One region of the Streptomyces sp. NPDC046900 genome, then DNA from elsewhere that is predicted to be linked to it. Evidence: riboswitches for the same ligand, from Rfam matches in the RefSeq annotation. Region 1 holds a riboswitch; each other region holds the start of a gene.
What was found. A riboswitch is a leader RNA that binds a small molecule or an ion and turns the genes downstream of it on or off. The one in region 1 is predicted to bind cyclic di-AMP.

Region 1 (2,195 bases):
GGCCTTCATCGGCGGCGACCTGTACGCCGTGCAGGACTCCCCGCACGGGGTACGGCTCGTGGTCGGCGACGTGCGGGGCAAGGGCATGGGAGCCGTGGCCGCGGTCGCCGTGGTCATCGGCGCCTTCAGGGAGGCCGCCGAGCAGGAGTCGACCCCGGAGGCGGTCGCCCAGCGTCTGGAGCGGGCGCTGTCGCGCGAGGGCACCCGGCGGGACGGACTCGACGCGTGCGAGGGGTTCACCACCGCGGTCCTCGCCGAGATCCCGCACGGCGGCGGGGTCGTCCGGATCGTCAACCGCGGCCACCCCGCGCCCCTCCTTCTGCTCCCGGACGGCACGGTGCGGGTACTGGAGGCCCGTGAGCCGGCGCTGCCGCTCGGCATGGGAGACCTCGGGGTCTGGCCCGACCGCAGTGAGGAGTGGGAGTTCCCACCCGGGGCGACGCTGCTGCTCTACACCGACGGCGTCTCGGAGGCACGGGACGCGCACGGCGAGTTCTACGATCCCGCCGCCCGGCTCGCCGGCCGCGTCTTCCCCGGCCCCGGCGCACTGCTGGCCGCGGCCACCGAGGAGGTCGCCCGCCACACCGGCTGCCGCGCCACCGACGACATGGCCCTGCTGGCCGTGCGCCGGCCCGAGCGCCCTTGACGGGTGACGCTCGGTGGTCGAGCGGTGCCCCTGCGCATAACAACTGATACACCGTCAACACTTGTGAGGCGCATGAGGCGTGGTCAACTCGCCCGTTTTGGGTCGGTCATGGCATGAAAGTCCTGGCCAAGTACGTCAAGGATCTGTTCAACAGCTTGGAATCCGGGCTCCGCGTCTATTAACGTTCGATAACGCAGCGCGGTCGTCCCAGCCGTCACAAGAGGCGGCTCCGTGCGCATGCCGAATCCCGCAAGGGAACCGGGGAACCATCAACTTGGGGTGAATCGGGCGGATACCGCCGCGGAAGCGCGGCCGGTATACGCGCGTAGGAGACCTTCCTCTCCGAACCCGTCAGCTAACCCGGTAGGCGAGACGGAAGGAAAGGAGTGCGCCCACGTGGCGTCCAACCCGCCTGCCCAGAGCACCTCGTCCGCTCCCAACGCCACTCAGACGTTCGGGTTCGCACCCGGCGCCGAGGAGGGCTCCTGGGAGGAGTGGAACCCCACTGAGGAGTCCCTCCGTCCGGTCCGCGGCCGGCACCGCGTCGGCAAGCAGCGCGGAGGAGGACTCGCACGCAGCTCCACCGTTCTGGGCGTCGGTGTGATGGCCGCCGTCGGCGCGGGCGGCATGGCCACCGCGCAGACCGGCAAACCGCCGGTGTCCATATCCATGCCGGACCTCTCCTCGGTCACCGAATCGGCCAAGGCCCTCATCGGCCAGGACACCGCCGCCCCCAAGGGCTCCGCCACTCCTCTGAGCACCGCGGGTGTCTCCACCGCCGACGCCGCCGCGGGCACCAAGGACGCGGGTGAGGCGCTGCGCACCCGGATCATCCAGCAGGCCGAGGCCCAACAGGACCGGGTCGCCGTCGAGGCCGCCCGGGCCGCCGAGGACGCCGCCGCGCAGAAGGCCGCCGCCGCGGCCAAGAAGGCGCAGGAGGACGCGGCTGCGAAGGCCGCCGCGGACAAGCAGAAGGCCGCGGAAGAGGCCAAGAAGAAGGCCGAGGCGGAACGGCTGGCGGAACTGGCCAAGCAGTTCACGCTGCCGACCTCCTCCTACACCCTCACCTCCCGCTTCGGTGACGCCGGCGCCATGTGGTCCTCCGGGTACCACACGGGCCTCGACTTCGCCGCTCCCACGGGCACGCTCATCAAGGCGATCCACAGCGGCACCATCACGGAGGCCGGCTGGGCCGGATCGTACGGCTACCGCACGATCCTGACCCTCGACGACGGCACGCAGCTGTGGTTCTGCCACCAGTCGTCGATCAACGTCAGCGCGGGCCAGAAGGTCGCCACGGGCGATGTCATCGGCCGCGTGGGCGCGACGGGCAACGTGACCGGGCCGCACCTGCACCTGGAGGTCCACCCGGGCGGCGGCGACGCGATCGACCCGATGGCATGGCTGCAGAGCAGGGGTCTCAACCCCTGACGGTTCGGGCGGGCCCTCCGCGGCCCTCCCTCCCCGGCTCCGGCAGTCCTGACGTAACCCCCCCCACGTCAGGACTGCCGGTCGTGGTCGTCCCGGGTCGGAATACGTCGATCCGGTT
Region 2 (2,195 bases), on a different contig from region 1:
AAGGGCGAGTGGCTCCTGGTCGTCGACCCGCGCCGGGACGGCACCCGCGTGTATCCCGACGGCCTCGAAGTGAGCGAGGACGCGCTGGAGGCGTACACCATCGAGGACTCGGGTCCGTTGACCGCCCGCATCCGCTGCGACTGGTCGGTCCGGCTGCACCGCCCGGAGTCGGGCTGGGACGCGAGGGTGGAGACGCACGCGGAGCTCACCTGCACCGAGACGGACTTCGTCACCTCTCACGAGGTCGTCTGCAAGGACGGCTATGAGGTGGTGTTCCACCGCACATGGGAGAAACGGATCCCCCGCGGAACGGGATAGAGGCGAGGCATCCGATCGCCACCCCAAGCCCTTATAGGGCAATATGCCCGATTAGCCGGAATGCCGGACGGGGGAGGTGTGCGCATCCGCCTGTCCGAATTGCCGTATTAGCCCCTTAGTTGCCGATCGGGTCTCACGCAAGGGCGAAGTGAATTGGGTCACGCACCCACCGGAGGGGGGCTTTCGGGCGGGTCACCCAATCACCCTTTGCATATGCCAAGTTGAGCATCTCTCGGCAAAGAGGATCACACCCCTTATTCCCCAATGTCAGGGTCAATCGGGCCGGAGCATGACTTCCAGGCTTGTTCCCGACATGTGCTCTCGCATACCTTCCCTTCGACCCGAGCGGGCCGCCGAATCCTGCCGCCGCTCGAGAAGCCATCGACCCACCACGGCAGGAGCGGGGGACCCAGGTAAGTCGCCGAGCCGGACAGCGTGCCGGAACGGCTTGGGGTGAAGCCGTGCCTCGACACCGAGGACACGGCCGGGCACCTCCCCGCCCGAACCCGACAGCTCACCTCGCAGGCGCCGGAGAGGAATGCCACATGTCCGCTTTCGCCCTGCCCGCACGTCGCCAGGACCGCAACTCCAAGGCCACCCGCATCCGCCGCGCACTCACCGCCGCGGGGACCGGAGCCGTGGTTCTCGCCCTGCCGATCATGGGTGCGACCTGCGCCTCGGCCGCCACGCCGGCCGCTCCGACGAAGGCCGCCAGCGTGACGTCCCGCGCCGGTAGCCTCGACGGCTGGATCCGCCAGTCGCTCGCGATCATGGCCCAGAAGGGAATCCCCGGCTCGTACAACGGCATCTACCGCAACGTGATGCGCGAGTCCTCGGGCAACCCGAAGGCCATCAACCTCTGGGACTCCAACGCCCGCAAGGGCATCCCGTCCAAGGGGCTCCTCCAGATCATCGACCCGACCTTCCGGACGTACCACGTGTCGGGCACGCCCTTCGACCCCTACGACCCGGTCGCGAACATCACGGCCGCGTGCAACTACGCCGCCCACCGGTACGGCTCGATCGACAACGTCAACAGCGCCTACTGAGGTCCGCGGGCCGCCAACCCCTGACCGGCAGCCGCCTGCCGGGGGATGGCGGCCGGGAACAGTCGCTCGAGGACGACGGCGATGCCGTCGTCCTCGTTCGACGTGGTGATCTCGTCGGCGACCGCCTTGAGTTCCGGGTGGGCGTTGGCCATGGCGACGCCGTGCGCCGCCCAGTCGAACATGGGGATGTCGTTGGGCATGTCCCCGAACGCGATGGTCCCCGACGGGCTCAGGCCCAGGAAACCGGCGGCCAGCGCGAGCCCCGTCGCCTTGGTGACGCCGCACGGCTGGAGCTCGACGGTGCCGGGTCCCGACATGGTGACCGTCGCCAGAGAACCGACCACGCCACGGGCCACCGTCGCCAACTCGTCGTCGGACAGGGTGTGGTGGCGCAGCAGCACCTTGCTGATGGGCTCGCACCACAGGTCGTCGCGCCGCTCCACCCGCACCGCGGGCAGCGTGGGATGCGGCATTTGGTAGCCGGGCTCGATGAGCGTGAGCCCGTGCACTCCGTCCTGGTCCACGGCCGCGTACACCTGCCCCACCTCGGCCTCGATCTTGCCGAGCGCGGTTTCGGCCAACTCCCGGTCCAGGGTGACGGAGAAAAGCAGCCGCTGAGCGCCGGCGTCGTACACCTGCGCGCCCTGTCCGCACACCGCAAGCCCCCTGCCGCCGAGGTCGTCGAGCAGCGGTCGCACCCTCGGCGCCGGGCGGCCCGTCACCACCAGGTGCTGTGCACCGGCCGCGGTGGCCCGTTCCAGCGCGGCCCTTGACCGGTCGGAGAGCGTGTCGTCACCACGCAGCAGCGTTCCGTCCAGGTCAGTGGCG
Region 3 (2,195 bases), on a different contig from region 1:
CCCGGGTGGGCGGCCAGCCGACCGACCGTCCAGGACAGGGTGACGGTACACATTGTTCCTACTCGGAACAAAGAAGGAGAGGAAAGCCCGGTGAAAATCGCACGGCGCGCAGGCAAAAAGGCCCCGCTCCGGTGCGTACGGGGGAACACGCACCGGAGCGGGGAGCCCGTGGGGACGGGGGTGGATCTCACGTGACCCCCACGATGGAGGTCACGTCTGGGGGGACCCTGTGAGCCGGCTGCCCGGCAGCTGTCACTTCAGGTGCAGCTGCTGACCCGGGTAGATGAGGTCGGCGTCCTTGACGATGTCCTTGTTCAGCTGGAACAGCTTCTTCCAGCCGCCCTGGACGTGGTGCTTCGCGGCGATCAAGCTGAGGCTGTCACCCTTGACGACCTTGTACTCGCCGTCGCCCTTCTTGACCTTCTGGCCGGTCGGGGTGGTGACCGTCTTCTGGGGAGCCGGGCGCTGCGCGGAGCGGTTGGCCGTCTGCTCGCCGGTCGAGCGAGTGGTCGGGGTGCTCTTCGCGGACTTGTTCGTGGAGGCCGCGGCGCCGTTGTAGGGGGCGCTCGACAGGCCCTTGCCGCACACCGGCCAGGCGCCCTTGCCCTGGCCTGCGAGGACCTTCTCGGCGACGGCGATCTGCTGAGCCTTGCCGGCCAGGTCCGCACGCGCGGCGTAGGCGGTGCCACCGTAGGCGGCCCAGGTGGAGTTCGTGAACTGCAGGCCACCGTAGAAACCGTTGCCGGTGTTGATGGCCCAGTTGCCGCCGGACTCGCACTGGGCGACGGCGTCCCACTCGGCCGAGGTGGCGGCCGAGGCGTTGCCGGCCGCGAGCAGCGGAGCGGCTATGGCGGCGCCGGTGACACCGGCGAGCGTGACGGCGCGAGTGGCCTTGGACGGGCGGCGGTGCTTGCCCTTGCCGGAACACAGCATGGTTCGATCCCCTCACCGACGCCTGCGAGGTGAGCTGTCGGGTTCGGGCCGGTTGAGTTGCCCGGCCGCGCACGACGTGGTGCGCGGCTTCACCCCGAGCCGTCCCGGTCAATGTCCGGGCGCGGCGCTTACCTTGGGTCCCCCGCTCCTGCCTACGGCGCTTGACGCGTCGACTGTTCCCACACGGCCGCTGGCAGGATTCGGCGTTGCGACCGTGGGGGCCCGCTGTGGCGAGCGGACACGACCGTAAGCAGTCGATCCGCGGAATTTCAAAGACGATCAGGGCTTATGAGACTCATATCTCACTCTCGCCAAACCAGACATTCGCCACGAACCAGGGCATGAAGTCCCCTGGAACGGCAAGGCAGTTCACTGCTGCCCGGCGTCGGGCTCGGTACCGATCTCAAGGTTCTGACCGGGGAGAATGAGGTCCGGGTCGGCGCCGACCGTCTTCTTGTTCGCGTCGTACAACGTGGCCCATCCGCCCTTCAGGTCAAGAGAGTCGGCGATGGCCGTCAGATTGTCCCCGGGCCGGACGGTGTACGAGTCGTCGGCGGCGTCGCGCCCGGCGCTGGAGCCGCGCGAAGCATGCCGGGCGGCCGAGTCGCCCGCACGGTCACCCGCCGCACTCTCGTCGGCGCTGCTCCCGCGATGACGACCGGCCCTCGAAGAGGTGTCGCTCTGCCCGGACTTGTCCGACTCGTCGCTCTTCGTCGGTTCAGTGGACGCGTCGCCGTCACCCTGAGACCCCGCCGATCGGGAAGCACCCTTGAAGGACTCCTCACTCCCTCCGGAGGAAGGTGACGAAGAGGAGGAGGCGGACGAAGAAGGCGATGAGTGCCCCGAAGTGGTCGATCCGGACGACTCGGACAGTCCGGAGTCCATGCCGTAGCCGGAGGAGGAGCCGCCGTCGGAGGATTCGCCCGCGAGGCCGGTGTCGACGTGCGCGGAGGCCGAGTCCTCACTCAGGCCGGCGACCAGACCGCAGGCGGACCAGGCGGAGACGCCCTGGTCGTCGAGGATCCTCTCGGCGACGGCGATCTGCTGGGAGCGGCTCGCCTGGTCGGCCCTGGGGGCGTAGTCGAGGCCGCCGTACTCGTCCCAGTCCTGCTGCGTCAACTGGAGCCCGCCGTAGCGGCCGTTGCCGGTGTCCGCGCTCCAGGAGCCTCCGCTCGCGCACTCCGCGACCCGGTCCCAGGTGGTACCGGAGGCCGCGCTCGCACCGGTGGCGCCCAGCAGTGGAATCACGATCGCTGAACCGG

Region 2: it holds a riboswitch for cyclic di-AMP, as region 1 does, so the genes downstream of both, ABZ904_RS16870 (transglycosylase SLT domain-containing protein) here and ABZ904_RS25370 (M23 family metallopeptidase) in region 1, are expected to answer to the same signal.
Region 3: it holds a riboswitch for cyclic di-AMP, as region 1 does, so the genes downstream of both, ABZ904_RS26800 (transglycosylase family protein) here and ABZ904_RS25370 (M23 family metallopeptidase) in region 1, are expected to answer to the same signal.

What each region holds. Positions count from the first base shown of each region.
Region 1 covers NZ_JBEYXD010000028.1:20,144-22,338, reverse strand. Annotated here, with positions in the region: gene ABZ904_RS25375 (PP2C family protein-serine/threonine phosphatase) at 1-646, shown strand, start outside; cyclic di-AMP (ydaO/yuaA leader) riboswitch at 875-1,031, shown strand; gene ABZ904_RS25370 (M23 family metallopeptidase) at 1,043-2,077, shown strand.
Region 2 covers NZ_JBEYXD010000014.1:110,703-112,897, reverse strand. Annotated here, with positions in the region: partial or broken gene ABZ904_RS16875 (CocE/NonD family hydrolase) at 1-318, shown strand, start outside; cyclic di-AMP (ydaO/yuaA leader) riboswitch at 691-859, shown strand; gene ABZ904_RS16870 (transglycosylase SLT domain-containing protein) at 864-1,367, shown strand; gene ABZ904_RS16865 (HAD family hydrolase) at 1,361-2,195, opposite strand, start outside.
Region 3 covers NZ_JBEYXD010000031.1:5,704-7,898, forward strand. Annotated here, with positions in the region: gene ABZ904_RS26800 (transglycosylase family protein) at 253-933, opposite strand; cyclic di-AMP (ydaO/yuaA leader) riboswitch at 938-1,103, opposite strand; gene ABZ904_RS26805 (transglycosylase family protein) at 1,303-2,195, opposite strand, start outside.